DNA from 2 places in the Macrococcoides bohemicum genome. Region 1 is predicted to be linked to the other one. Evidence: riboswitches for the same ligand, from Rfam matches in the RefSeq annotation. Region 1 holds a riboswitch; the other holds the start of a gene.
What was found. Region 1 has a riboswitch for thiamine pyrophosphate ahead of HT586_RS05380 (3-oxoacyl-ACP reductase). Riboswitches for the same ligand answer to the same signal wherever they lie in the genome.

Region 1 (7,915 bases):
TACAGTGATAACCTCAGCAGTATTTTCTGCTATCACGATAAAATCTCATTGATTTCTTTTATTCATAGTTAGAATATCAGTTGCAGTTCTTTTATATTTTTATTATCATGAATCGGATAGAAATTCCAATATTTATAAACAATAAAATTTACTGCTTCTAACCTATATATTATTGACATTGTGGTGCTCCTTTTCTTCAATTAATACTATTTTATCAATAAGCAATTTATTAATAAATAATAGATTAAGGAAAAAATCACTTTGTACTCATAACATCTAATCGTTGATAAACATACTGACAAATAGACAACATATAGATTATTGCAAATAATGGTGAATAGAATGTCCACCAAGCAACTTGTAAATCATAGAAATGAAATCCAAGTAAACTGCTTAGTTCTGGTATCGTTGGTTGCTCATTAATTAAACAACCTGGTCCATAACATACATCTGTTCCTCCAAAGAATATTTTAAAAAAAGCGAGGTGTGATATGACTACTAGCGTCTGAAACATAATTCTAAAAAATATGATGACATATTGTATCAGCATATTTGGTAATAAATGCTTTAAAAAGATATAAACTTTAGATGGACTCATTGTCTTCGCACTACTGATAAATTCTTTTTCTAATATCATTTGTGTTGCTGATTTCACTAATACTATCGTTGTTGGTAACATGAGTATAATTAGAATAATTAAATTAAATATTATTCGAAAACTTTGTGTTGTCGTAAATTGATCGATTGGTTCATAAAGTATAGGTTTTAGTAATAAATAACCTAATATCGACTGTGGTATATAAAAAAACGGATGCATGAATTGATCAATTAACGCCAAATTACTTTTCTTAAAGGCTAAATAAGTTCCTATGATGATCGCTATGATGAGTGTCATTAAAGCAACAACAATAAGTAGTGTTAATGTGATTCTGTACCCAGATAATACTTCATAAGCCATATGTCTAGAGTTCCTATCAACGCCAAATATATAATCTTTTCCGGGCGGAAATGGTGAACTCGCCAACATATTCCCATCTTTATCATATAAGAAATCGGTCTTTTTCACCTTCCCCTTTAATATATCAAAGTAAATAAATCCAATAATCGCAGGAATGATGAGCAAACAAATAGAAAGATAAATGCGTTTCATTATGACATGCTCCTTCCTGTTGTTTGTTTAGTATATAATTCAGCAAAGAAAAATAATAATCGAATTGGAATATACATCAATAGAAATGAGATAAACAAGACAACTGGCGTATTATATTCAAAAATAAAAACAGAAATTCCAAATACATTTAATAATCGTTCTAAAAATAATAAACTTGATAAAGTCACCCAGACAATTTGTTTAAAGTTAATAAAATAGCCTGTTAGTATATTCTTTAAAATATGACGATAGAAAATTTCTTTGTTATTTAAACCCTTACTTCTTGCAAAAGATACATAGCTTTCTTCTCTTTCTGCAATTAATAATTGATTAATCACAGTAATACTATTTGTTATTGGGATAATTAGCAGTAATAAAATCGGGAATATAACAGCGTTTTGTTCATGACTTGATGCAACATCAAATATCAACACTTGTGTTTTAAGATAAATGAATATAATAATTGAAATAAATACAGGGATATAAAAAATATCAGGCACAATACTTAATACGCGGTTAATATGCATTACAATACTGTGAAATACTTGAGATTGATACATCAAGAATGCGATTATTAATGAGAATAATAAAGAGATAATAAGCGCACTAAATAGTATAGTCATTGAATTTACCCAAGGTTCAATAATAAATGGGAAAATATCATGTTTGACACCTGACTTTAAATTCTCAAATACGATTGAATTAGGATGTAATAATGAATGAAACGTGTCTTTAATTGCAATAAATAAATTAGAAACATCTATTTTTTGATTGTGAAAAAGTGATGGTAAACAAGCAATAAAAAAGAGCATAAGAATGGTGATGGAAATATTTATTATGTTTTTCATATATACTCCTTTTTCAGAATTTTTAGTTATTTATATTATATATGAAAAAAAAAAAAATAGACCTCTTTTAGAGATCTATATATTTATTTATATTTCTAAATGTTCTCTCAATGTGAAAGTATGATAATCCTCTCTGAACAAACCTCTTGATTGTAATTCTGGTATGATGAGTTTAACAAAATCATCCAAACTATTAGGTAAAGTTGGTGGCATGAGATTAAATCCGTCTGCTACACCTTCTTTCAACCATTTTTCCAATTCATCTACTATCATTTCCGGCGTACTGATTAAAGTCAAATGTCCACCACCTGCTGCTAAATATCCTAAAAGTTCTCTTACCGTTGGATCTTTATCTTTGATAATTTCAAGTACTGTTTCATATCTTCCTTTCGGTCCAGTAAACGATGCTAAAGGTGGTAAGTCAGGTACTTTCGCATCTAAATCCCATCCTGAAGTGTCCTGATGAATAAAAAATTCCAGTATTTTTAATGAACTTGCAATATCCAGCATATTATCTAAGACTTGTTTCTTTGCATAAGCTTCTTCTTCAGTTTCAGCAACGTAGGTAACTAAACCTGGTAGAACTTTAATTTTATTCTTTCTTCCTTCTTTTTCTTCTGCCTGTTTCAATCGTTCGCGATATCTTTTAGCCATCGAGATATTCCAGCTTACGGAAAACACAGCATCAGCTTGTTCTGCTGCTAATTTTAATCCTTCATCTGAAGCACCTGCCTGCATTGCAATAGGTTTTCCATACTTAGAATTTGGTGTTGATAATGGCCCTCGTACCTGGAAATACTTACCCATATGATTGATTGGTTGTATATTTTAATGTTTTATCATTTGATGATTTTCTTTATTATAAATAAAATCTTTTTCATCCCATGATTCAAATAATTTATCTATTATTGTTACAAATTCTCTAGCTTTTTCATATCTTTGTGCATGAGCAGGTAAATACTCCATACTATGATTTTTTGCTTCTTCATCTGTCATGGAAGTAACCAGATTCCACCCCATACGACCTTTCGATATATGCTGTAAAGATTGAATTTGTCTGGCTACATGATATGGATTCATAAATGTTCCTGATATCGTACATACTAAACCAACATTGTTAGTTACTTGTGATATTGCTGAAAGTTTTACGATTGGATCTAGCCACATCGCTGGCATTACATTTTCATGTGTTGCATTAAATGCTTGATTATCAGCAAACGATGTATTTGAGAATCATGTGCTTTCCATGCCGCCAAATGATGTCCTACACCATAAATCAATATGCGGATATGCATATTTGACATTTAAAACTCCCCCTAGTTCATCGTTAACCCACCATCAACAGTGATATTTTGACCTGTAATTCCTTTCGCTCTATCAGATGCTAAGTAGACAACCATATTTGCAACATCTTGTGGTGTTGTAACTTTTCTAAGTGGTGTAGAATTAGCGATTAATTCAAATACTTCATCTGTCGTTACACTAGAAGCATCAGTTGTTTTCAGTAAACCACCGGAAATCATATTTGCACGAATGCCATATTGTCCTAATTCACTTGCGATATTGCGCATCATCCCTAGTAAACCTGCTTTAGCAGTCGTATACTCATGATAAGGTACAACCGGATTTTGGAATAAATTTGTGCCAATACTGATAATCGTTCCATCTCTTTGCTCAATAAAACCATCGATTACACTTTGACTTATGTTGAATGCAGCTTTCATCGTTCCATCAATTTGTTGTTGATAATCTTCCCACGATAAATCTTTAAATGCCTTTTGTGCTACTGGATCAAACTTAAATCCAACAAGTGCATTATTTACAACTACGTCAATTTTGCCAAACTTCTCTATCCCTGCTTTCACCATTGCATCTACTTCTGCACGTTTTGTAACGTCAGCTTTAAAAGCTAACGCTTTATCTTCTCCAAATGATGCTACTAATGAAATTGCAGCATCTTCACTTTGAAAATAATTAATAATCACATTATAACCTTCAGCATTGAGACCTTTCACGATTGCTTCTCCTAAACCTCTAGCTCCGCCAGTAACCATTACAGTTTTCATCAAATATTCTCCTCTATGATTTTATTCATAAAAAATACACCTTTCCTGATAGAAAGGTGCATGAAAAAGACATAATAAATAGACCAGTTCATTAGCACACTTCCCTACGCTAGTTTGAACTAGATCAGGTTCAAAGGGTCTGAGGACTACCTCATCTCAATTTATCGTTAAATGCCCCTAGTGTATTTCTTAAGTTGACTTCAATATACAAATAATTGTATGTTTTGTCAATACATGATGATAACATGACTGATTTTGAGTTATTAAGTATAATGTTGATGATTTTTGCCATCATTATACCACTCATTATTAGACTAATAGATAATCAAAAAAATAACCACTAAATGGCTTGGCTAAGCTGAGTGGTTATTCGAAATTGTAACCATAAAAAGCTAGTCACCGTATAAACGGATCTACAAGGGAGTGTGTGTATCACTCCTCTTTTCATTTACATTTTACAATGGATTTCATGTAAATGCAAAAATAACAATTAGAGAACGTTTGTTCTAATTATTTTATTTACTCTTTATAATAGTATTTGTAGATAAGTTTATAGTGGTGGCTAGCCCTAGGAGGTGATGCCTTTGATTTTGTTTATTAGGTGTTTCTCCTGGAAAGGAAAGCATGACTGATTTTGAGTTATTGAGTATAATGTTGATGATGTTTGCAATCATTATACCGCTCATTATTAGACTAAATGACAAAGACAAAAAATAACCACTCATAAGCTTGACAGAGCTGAGTGGTTATTGAGTAAAAAAATAACATTGGCTAGTCACCGTATAAACGGATCTACAGGAGGAGTGTTACCGCGCTCCTCTTTTCATTTACATTTTACAATGGATAGCTTATAAATACAAATATATTATAATACTCTTGAGTACTGCAATACTTCATTATCTACTGACATACCCATTTTTTCATATAACCCTTGTACTTTCACGTTATCTACACCAGTTTATAAACATACATATCTTGCATTATTTTCTTTTACGTATTCTAATGATTTTTCAATTAATTTCTTATTTGCTCCACTTGAACGATTATTTGATTGCACAAATAAAATCATTATTATTTTATCAAAATTATGGAAGTGAGTTGCATTTTTATACCTTAATAATAGTAAACAGATAATACGTTATATATGCATAAAGTAATACTAAATCTTAAAAGGATATTATATTTGGTTCTGTTGCAAAGTAAAAAAATATAGCTAACCACTAATTTATCATGTCAGTGTTCGCTTAACTTGCTAGCATGATGCTAATTTCGTGGCATGGCGAAAATCCGTAGATCTGAAGAGACCTGCGGTTCTTTTTATATAGAGCGTAAATACATTCAATACCTTTTAAAGTATTCTTTGCTGTATTGATACTTTGATACCTTGTCTTTCTTACTTTAATATGACGGTGATCTTGCTCAATGAGGTTATTCAGATATTTCGATGTACAATGACAGTCAGGTTTAAGTTTAAAAGCTTTAATTACTTTAGCCATTGCTACCTTCGTTGAAGGTGCCTGATCTGTAATTACCTTTTGAGGTTTACCAAATTGTTTAATGAGACGTTTGATAAACGCATATGCTGAATGATTATCTCGTTGCTTACGCAACCAAATATCTAATGTATGTCCCTCTGCATCAATGGCACGATATAAATAGCTCCATTTTCCTTTTATTTTGATGTACGTCTCATCAATACGCCATTTGTAATAAGCTTTTTTATGCTTTTTCTTCCAAATTTGATACAAAATTGGGGCATATTCTTGAATCCAACGGTAGACCGTTGAATGATGAACGTTTACACCACGTTCCCTTAATATTTCAGATATATCACGATAACTCAATGCATATCTTAGATAGTAGCCAACGGCTACAGTGATAACATCCTTGTTAAATTGTTTATATCTGAAATAGTTCATACAGAAGACTCCTTTTTGTTAAAATTATACTATAAATTCAATTTTGCAACAGAACCCGATTGATCTTGTACACCACCATTGTTTAATATTACTTTTCTACTCGCAATATTTTCTTCATCACATGTAATAAGTGCTTTTTCTACATTCAAAGATTTCAAAAATTTTAAGGACTCATTTAGAATCTTTGACGCATAACCTTGACCTCTCATATCAGGTCTTACTCCATACCCAACATGACCACCATAATTCGTTAAAAACTCATTTAAGTGATGACGTACATTAGAAGAACCTATGATTTTTCCATCATCAATTAAAAATAATGTAGTGTTTAATACTTCATATAATCTTTCACGTTCTTCTAAATTATTGATAAAGTCTTGAAAAGATTTATATCGTTTAATGTTTGTAGCTGAAGGGACTATGCTTTTTTGTTCATCTCCCCAAGCATTAAAATACTCCATGAATAATATTTCATCATTAATCGTCAGTCTTCTAAATTCCATTAATACACTCCTATTATTGTATTTATCGAAACAAAAAAACATTGCCTTTCTCTAAGACTTCATCAAAAGATGAGTCCATTACAAACTTAGTGATCCTGTGATTTAATTATGTTTTTACTTAATTACATTAATAAATATTAATATCCATTTTTCCTTCCACCCAATCACTTACAAATTCTTTATGTGGTGGATTGATCTCAACATCTTTCATTTCTTCACGAGATACAAATCGTAATTGTTTAGACTCATCAGAAATAGTTAGTTCACCATCAAATTGTTTTGTATAAAAAATAATCGAAACAGAATAAACTTCATCACCATTTGGATATGTCACGATGTAATCTGCGCCTGAATATATACCAAACAAGTCTACTTCTTTTGGAATTAATCCTGTTTCTTCTGTCACTTCTCTTATTGCAGCATCTTTTACCTTTTCTCCTATTTCAATCAATCCACCCGGAATACCCCATAGTCCGTTGTCTGCTCTTTGTTCTAAGAGAATCTTTTCGTCTTGTTCAATAATCACACCGGCACCAATCACAATTAAACAATGATGCCCAACATGTTGTCTCATCTTTTGTATATAATTCATAAGTCACCTACAATAATTTACTCATATAATATTCATCATAAAATTTATTATTAATCTTCAATGATCTTCGTTTTGTGCCTTCTATTTCAAATCCACTTTTCTGATACAATTTAACACCTGCTTCATTCTCGGTTACAACTGTTAATTCTAATCTCGTTATACCGACAGTTTTAGCCCACTGTTCAACTGCTTCAAATAGCAAAGTTCCTACACCTTGTCCTCTTACATCTTGATGTACGCCTATTACTAAATACGCAGAATGTTTATTTCGTAAAGAAGTATTGCCTATCGCGATAAGATAACCACATAATCCTTCATTATCAGCAACTAATAATGTGCTATTAGATTGATTATTAAAATGCTCAATCATTTTCGTTTGTTTCTCAATACTATTATTACGCTCTCCCGGTTCCATTAACATACAGTCAGATGTCGATTCTACATTATCGATAAGATGCATTATCTGCTCAGCGTCTTCCACTGTCGCTTGTCTTATAATCACTTGTAATCCTCCCACTCATTTCGCAAGATGCCCATTTTAATTGCATCATAATATTTACCGTCTACTATCTTGGCATCACGAATTCTTGCCTCTTCTATCATTGCAACTTTTTCAGCCAGTTTCATCATTCGGACATTGCCTGACCATGTTGATATTCCGATACGGTGTAAATCACTATTATTAAAGATATAATCAACCCATTGCTGGAATGCAGAAGTACCATAACCTCCACTCCAATATTCAGGATTGAAAATAACAATACCTATCTCCATCCAATTTGTTTCTTCACTCACCCAAATTGCATAATGATAGATACTTTATTAGACATATTGATC
Region 2 (7,915 bases), 830 kb from region 1:
CATAACTTTAGTGCCTGTCATCATTCCAAATAAGATAAATCCACCAATAATATTTCCCAGGAAACATAACGTAAATATTTTTATGATTTTACCCATTGTGATTGTTTTGAAATAATAACCCGCTGTAAAGAACATAAAGTTACTTGTTAATAATTCAGAATTAGTAAGTACGATCATTACGAGTGCGATACTGAATGCAATTGCACCTACTAAATTGATAAGCCCTGCATTTTCAGTTGCAGCAAATTGTGTCTTTGCTGCAAGTTGAAGCACTGCCATAATAGCTAGTAAAAAACCTGACATAATCGCTTTTAACATATAGCGCCCAGGTGTCTTATCTGCCATTACCTCTTTCATTGCTACTTGGTTTAATACATTTTCAATGTTGCCTTTCGAAGCATAAGTATCTTCGATAGTTTTAGCTGGAATTTCAATAGCCATTGTAGAGCCTCCTGTTGAACAAGATTTTATGAATAAACATGAATGTTATAAATACAATATTATTATATCTGTTACTGAGTAACGTGTATATAGTCAATTTGTGAAAAGGTGAACATTATACTAAATCAAGCATCATTATATAGTCGGTCTGTGCTTCGTCGCCCATTTGAAAGACATGAGAATCGATATGTTTAAAGCCAATTTTTTTATAAAAATCTAATGCATTATGGTTATATTCCCAAACACCAAGCCATATTTTTTTGATGTTCTGATCTTGTGCACGTGATACTGCCTTTTCATATAAATGTTTACCAATACCTTGTTTTTGAAAAGTTTTGTCGACATAAATTCGCTCAATTTCGAGTGAACTATCCGTTATATTTTCTGTTTGAGCTTCATTGGTATTAATTTTTAAGTAACCAGCAACTTGATCCTCAATTAAAGCAAAATAAAATTCTGAATGTGGATCATTAAGCTGCGTCATCATCTTTTCTTTAGTGAAAGATGTCTTTAAGTAATGATCGATAACTTCATCCTTATTATCCGGTCTGAAAGTATCATCGAATGTTTTTTTGCTTATATTGATTAGAGTATTGAGATCGTTTTCTGTAACTTTGCGTATTACAATTTTATTCATAAAGCGAGCTCCTTTAGTCAATTTGTTAATCACATTATGAGCTTAAATGAATGTTTATGCAATCAATATTTGAATAGTAATATATTGATGAAATAAAATTTCGTGTTGACAAAATTTAGTTTCGCGAGTACTGTAAAAATAACAAATTAAATAAGCGCACTAGGGGTGTTTTATAAAAAAACTGAGATAAGGCTGTAGCCTTAGACCCTTTGAACCTGATCTAGATGATACTAGCGTAGGGAAGTGTATAGTCACAGTATTAATGTGTCTATTTTTCCTTACGCAGTCTTCTCTATAGAAGGGTGCGTATTTTTTATGGAGGAATGAAAATGAACAGAAATAGTCAGGGTTTGAAGTTGTCAGATATATTAGTGACAGTGTTAGTAGCAGTATTATTTGCGGTGGCATACAATTTTGTCTGGTTACCTTATGAGGCAATGAAACCATTAGGGCTACATTTTGAACAGTTAATATATGGTGTTTGGTTTATGGCTGCAGTTGTGGCGTATTTAATTGTTCCAAAAGCAGGAATTGCATTACTGGCAGAGTTTGCAGCGGGTGCAGGAGAGACAATCGTAATGGGGAAATTCGACATTCCGACGTTTGTATTTGCATTTTTACAAGGGTTGGCTTGTGAGTTTGTATTCATGTTATTTAAATATCAATCACGCAGCATGATGGTGTGTATATTAGCGGGTGTTGCTGCTGCAATTATAAGTCTGCCGATTGAGTATTTCTATGGATATATGTCTGAAGTAGCGGGATGGAACGTACTGCTTTATATAATTATGCGTTTGATTAGTGGAGCACTGGTAACCGGGGTATTATCGTATTTAATTGTAAAAGCATTAGATCAGACAGGTGTAACGAAGCTGTTTAGAACGTCAACTCAATCAGATTACGATAGTTTATAGATGATGTTATCTGTTAGAAATTTAAGATTGAAATACCCCGGTGAAAAAGAAAAGATATTTGACGGTATCGATATTACGATAGCAGATAAAGAAAAAGTATTATTGCTAGGACCTTCAGGTTCTGGGAAGAGCACATTACTGAACGTACTAAGTGGTATCGTCCCTGAGTTGATCGATTTGCCGATGAAATATGATGTATTAGAACGTGATATGAATGCTAGTGTTATATTTCAGGATCCAGATAGTCAATTTTGTATGCCTAAAGTATATGAAGAACTAGCTTTTATACTGGAAAATCAAAACGTTGATAAATCGCAAATGAATCACTTGATTAATGATGTTTTGATTAAAGTTGGTCTGGATGTTGGACCTTCACAACAAATCAATCAACTCAGTGGTGGTATGAAACAGAAACTAGCAATTGCAGGGTCATTGTTGCAGAATGCTGATACGTGGTTTCTAGATGAACCTACAGCGATGCTCGATAGCGATGCGACAAAGCATTTATGGGAATTGATGATTGATTTATGGCAGGATAAGACAGTACTTATCGTAGAACATAAGGTTGAACATATCTGGCAATATGTTGATCGGATTTTATTGATGGATGCGAATGGTAAATTGGTTACGCAAGGAACCCCGCAATTTATTCTTAATAACCATGAAGACTTATTAAACAAGTATGGTGTATGGCATCCAAATGCGTATCAATTTGCACCGAAATCATTGCATTATGATTATCCATCTCACAAGTTTGAGCTCAAGCTTGAAGATGTTACTGTAAAGCGAAAAGAAAAAAAGTTATATCAAATTGATGGACTTGTCGTGAATAGTCATGAATGGATTGCGATTACCGGAAAGAATGGAACAGGAAAAACAACATTATTAGAATCTTTGATGCAACTTATTCCTTATGATGGTTTAATACAATATAATGGAAAACCATTGCGTAAGGTGAAAGATGCAGCACGTAACATGTATCTTGTTTACCAAAATCCTGAGCTGCAATTTATCCAGGGTAGTGTATATGATGAAATATTCTTTAATTTTCAATTTTTAGATAAAGCTCAGGCAGGAGAAAAAACAACGCATTTATTAAAGCAATTAAATCTGTACCATCTAAAAGATCGTCATCCTTTTGAACTTTCTATGGGACAAAAGAGGAGATTGAGTGTTGCGACGGCATTAAGTACAAAAGCTGATATTGTGTTACTAGATGAACCGACATTTGGTCTCGATAGTCATAATACGTTCGAACTTATTGAGTTATTTAAAGCACGTGTGCAATCCGGACAGACGATTATTATGGTGACGCATGATGATGAAATCATAAAGCGATACCCTTCTACCGTGTTACGCATTCAGGGTGGCATACTTTCTGAAGTGAGGAGGGGTGATAATGTACGAACAGTTTAAGATTTATCATACATTTATGGATCATGTGAATGTGATTACTAAGTTGATATTAGGAGTCTTACTATTTGTGCTTGTCATATTTATTCATAATTTTGACTGGATGCTCTATCTAGCTATTATTATGTTTATCTTTATGATTGGATTTAGTGGTGTGCGTTTGAAACTTATTATAGCTTTTGTAAGTGTGATGATGTTGTTTAGTTTCACTTCATCATTATTTATGGTTTTCTATGGTGACGGAAGTACTACGCTTTTTAAATGGGGCATTGTGCATATTACAGAAGAAAGTTTATATAGAGGAATACATTTATCGCTTAGAACGATTACAGTCAGTTTCTTTGGTTTAAGTATTGCCTTTACAAGTGAAATTGTAAAAGTATTCTATAGTTTAATGCAGCATTTGAAGGTAAAGCCTAAATACGCCTATGCATTTATGGCAGCCATCCGTATGGTGCCGATGATGTTTGAGTCTTTCTTCCAATTACGCAATGCATTGAAAATGCGTTATCATGTTATAGATTCGAGCCAATATAGAGGGTTGAATCGAATAAAGCATTTGATTATACCACTATTAAGTCAAAATATTAGACGTGCACATCGTTTGTCTGTCGCAATGGAGAAAAAAGGATTCCATAATGGAACTAGAACGTACTATTATCATGTTCCATTTAGCTATCGGGATATTTTATTGATAGTTGTCTTTTTAATAATGGTTGTAACTGCTTATTTATTGGCGATGTATTTTCCTATAACGCATATAACGGATGTACGTTAAATAGATTTGTTTGACGCATAATCAATATACTGATAGAATAATCAGTAATCTTAAACAAGCGAGGTAATTAGAATGAAGACTTTTGTACAGCACAGTACAAAATTAAATATGTGGTGGCAGCTGTCATAACTTATATTTATGCCCGTCATAGATATAAGTATCTATGACGGCTTCATTCGCGTTACTTGAGGCCGGTTGCGTATGCATAAGGTCTCTTTTTTTGAGGTCGATGCATATGCATTGGCCTCTTTTTTGTTTAAAAAATTATATGAAATGAGGGATTACACATGGAAAAAAGATCTGTTTGGGGATCGAAGATTGGATTTATTTTAGCAAGTGCAGGTTCGGCAATAGGACTTGGTGCGATGTGGAAATTCCCGTATGTCATGGCTGATAATGGTGGTGCAGCGTTTTTAGTACTGTTTATGATATTTACATTATTTATAGGTATGCCGTTATTATTAGCAGAATTCGTAATAGGTAAACACGGAAAGACATATAGCACAGAAGTGTTCGGAAAAATTACAGGCAATAGATTTTATAATTTAATAGGTCATCTAGGTAATGTCGGTGTTTTCTTCTTACTTAGTTTTTACAGTGTGATTGGTGGATGGATTTTACTTTATATGATGAGGACTGTTTATGTAATAGTTACAAATCAACACACGAAGAATTACGAGGGATTATTTGGTCATCTGATTAGTAACCCGATATATGCAATACTTGGCGCTGCATTATTTATTTTTCTTACTGCGATAATTGTTTCCCGTGGCATTCAGGATGGGATTGAAAAAGCTTCAAAAATAATGATGCCTATGTTGTTTATTGCATTTATTGTGATTATCATTCGTTCTTTAACGCTTCCAAATGCAATGGATGGCGTTGTATATTTTCTGAAACCTGATTTTAATTCACTGAATGCTGAAGGAGTACTTTTTGCTTTGGGTCAATCATTCTTTTCGCTTTCAGTAGGATTTGGTGGCATGTTAACATATGCATCGTATTTAGATAAGAAGACAGACATTGTTCAATCTGCCTTTTCTGTTGTCGGTTTAAATATACTGGTTACGATACTTGCAGGACTTGCAATATTTCCTGCAACTGCTTCATTAGGCATCGATAATGCACAAGGTCCGGGTTTATTGTTTATCGTTTTACCGTATGTATTCGATCAGTTACCGTTTGGAAGTATCTTTTATCTTATATTTTTATCGCTATTCTTTTTTGCAACTATTACATCGTCTATTTCATTAATTGAAATTAATGTTTCGAACGCAATTAAGCACGAACAAAAGAAACGAAAAAAATATGTATATTTCATCGCATTACTATTATTTATTTTATGTGTACCTTCTGCATTATCGAACGGTACTTTAAGTCAAATGAAATTTTTAGCAGGAACATTCTTTGATAATATGGATTATTTAGTTTCGAACATTATGTTACCGATTGGAGCATTATGTTATGCGTTATTTGCGGGTTACAAACTAGATACTGCAATTGCTAAGCATGAATTAATGGATGGTAAATATCGAGGTTTATTTAAAATTTGGGCTTTCTTGTTGCGCTATATTATTCCGCTTGTTATCCTGGCTGTATTTGTTACTTTGATTATCAAGTAAATGAGAATGAGGCACTGTAATTGATATTGTAAAAAGTAATTTTCCACAAATGAGTTTTAGTAATTCTTTTTATTTTAGAAAAAATAAAAATACGACAAATAATTTTCATAATTTTAAAGATTGAGTTGGTTGACTTAATACGTTCGTCATGTAATAATAAGTTTTGTAGAGATTAGAATAATTCTAATCTAGAGATTATTTGAAATTACTTAATAAATTCTCAGGAGGAATTACACATGTCATTAATTAACAAAGAAATCTTACCATTCACAGCTAATGCTTATGATCCAAAATCAGATGCATTTGTTGAAGTATCAAATGAATCAATGAAAGGTAGCTGGAATATCGTATGCTTCTACCCAGCAGATTTCACTTTCGTTTGTCCAACTGAATTAGAAGATTTACAAGATCAATATGAAACGTTACAAGGTTTAGGAGCTAACGTATATTCTGTATCTTGTGATACTCACTTTACACATAAAGCATGGCACGATCATTCAGAAGCAATCAGCAAAATTCAATATACAATGATTGGTGATCCATCTCACGTTATTGCTAACAACTTTGATGTATTAGATGAAGAAGCAGGCCTTGCACAACGTGCGACATTCTTAATCGATCCAGATGGTGTTGTTCAAACAATGGAAATCAACAATGATGGAATCGGTCGTGATGCTTCAGTATTAGTAGACAAAGTTAAAGCTGCTCAATATGTAGCTAGCCATGACGGTGAAGTTTGTCCTGCAAAATGGAAAGAAAGCGGAGAAACTTTAACACCTGGTTTAGACTTAGTTGGTAAAATCTAATCAGATTTTGGCGGATACTTATCAGTCCGAATTATATATTTAATAAATTGTAATTTATAAAGTTATTAGTTAACAATTAAATATTAAAATGCTGCCACAACGTAAGTTTTTGCGTTGTGGTATCTATTGCAATAAAATATAGAAATTTATCCTTTAGAGGAGGAATTATAATGTTAAACGATACATTAAAGCAACAATTAGCTCAATATTTAGAGTTAATGGAAGGCGACGTTGTAATTACGGCGAGTGCTGGAGATGACAAAACAAGCCAAGATATGATGGACTTACTCACTCAAATAAAAGAGATGTCTTCACGTATCACTTTGAAAGAAGCACCTTTGAAACGCACACCAAGTTTCACACTAGCACGTCCTGAAGAAGAAGCACGTATTACATTTGCTGGTGTGCCACTTGGACATGAGTTCACTTCTCTTGTCTTAGCTTTATTACAAGTAAGTGGCCGTGCACCTAAAGCAGATCAATCTGTAATTGATCAAATTAAAAAGTTAGAAGGACCATTTAACTTTGAAACATTCATCAGCTTAACTTGTACGAAATGTCCAGATGTTGTACAAGCTTTAAATATGATGGCGGTATTAAATCCAAATATTACACATACAATGATTGATGGTGCAGCATTTAGAGAAGAATCTAAAGATATTATGGCTGTTCCTACAATGTTCTTAGACGGTGAAGAATTTGGTAGTGGTAAAGCGACTATTGAAGAGATTATCGGTAAACTTGGTGGTGGAACAGATGCTTCCGAATTTGATGCGAAAGAAACATTTGATGTATTAGTAATCGGTGGAGGACCTGCAAGTGGTAGTGCAGCAATATATGCAGCACGTAAAGGTTTACGTACAGGTATCGTTGCAGAACGTATCGGTGGTCAAGTAAATGATACTGCTGGTATTGAGAACTTTATTACAGTAAAAGAAACAACAGGTCCAGAATTTTCTCAAAACTTAAAAGAACATATTAATAGTTATGACATTGATGTTATGAATGCTGTTCGTGTTGAAAAGTTAGAAAAAATTGATGATTTAGTACATGTTACTTTAGAGAACGGTGGTAAATTAACATCTAAAACATTAATCATTGGAACAGGTGCAAAATGGCGTAACATGAATGTACCAGGAGAAGCTGAATATCAAACAAAAGGTGTAGCATATTGTCCGCACTGTGATGGTCCTTTATTTGAAGGTAAACACGTTGCAGTTGTAGGCGGCGGTAACTCTGGTGTTGAAGCAGCAATAGATTTAGCAGGTATTGTTAAACATGTAACGTTATTAGAATTTGGTGAG

Region 2: another riboswitch for thiamine pyrophosphate. It lies ahead of HT586_RS01090 (ECF transporter S component); the one in region 1 lies ahead of HT586_RS05380 (3-oxoacyl-ACP reductase).

The regions. Positions count from the first base shown of each region.
Region 1 covers NZ_CP054482.1:1,036,701-1,044,615, reverse strand. Annotated here, with positions in the region: gene HT586_RS05395 (hypothetical protein) at 257-1,150, opposite strand; gene HT586_RS05390 (ABC transporter permease subunit) at 1,150-1,998, opposite strand; partial or broken gene HT586_RS05385 (NtaA/DmoA family FMN-dependent monooxygenase) at 2,086-3,302, opposite strand; gene HT586_RS05380 (3-oxoacyl-ACP reductase) at 3,315-4,067, opposite strand; TPP riboswitch at 4,149-4,253, opposite strand; gene HT586_RS05375 (IS6-like element IS257 family transposase) at 5,309-5,983, opposite strand; gene HT586_RS05370 (GNAT family N-acetyltransferase) at 6,013-6,486, opposite strand; gene HT586_RS05365 (NUDIX hydrolase) at 6,614-7,078, opposite strand; gene HT586_RS05360 (GNAT family N-acetyltransferase) at 7,086-7,580, opposite strand; gene HT586_RS05355 (GNAT family N-acetyltransferase) at 7,577-7,873, opposite strand.
Region 2 covers NZ_CP054482.1:206,401-214,315, forward strand. Annotated here, with positions in the region: gene HT586_RS01080 (formate/nitrite transporter family protein) at 1-441, opposite strand, end outside; gene HT586_RS01085 (GNAT family N-acetyltransferase) at 557-1,078, opposite strand; TPP riboswitch at 1,230-1,337, shown strand; gene HT586_RS01090 (ECF transporter S component) at 1,408-1,992, shown strand; gene HT586_RS01095 (ABC transporter ATP-binding protein) at 1,996-3,408, shown strand; gene HT586_RS01100 (energy-coupling factor transporter transmembrane component T family protein) at 3,392-4,183, shown strand; gene HT586_RS01105 (sodium-dependent transporter) at 4,471-5,805, shown strand; gene ahpC (alkyl hydroperoxide reductase subunit C) at 6,042-6,611, shown strand; gene ahpF (alkyl hydroperoxide reductase subunit F) at 6,782-7,915, shown strand, end outside.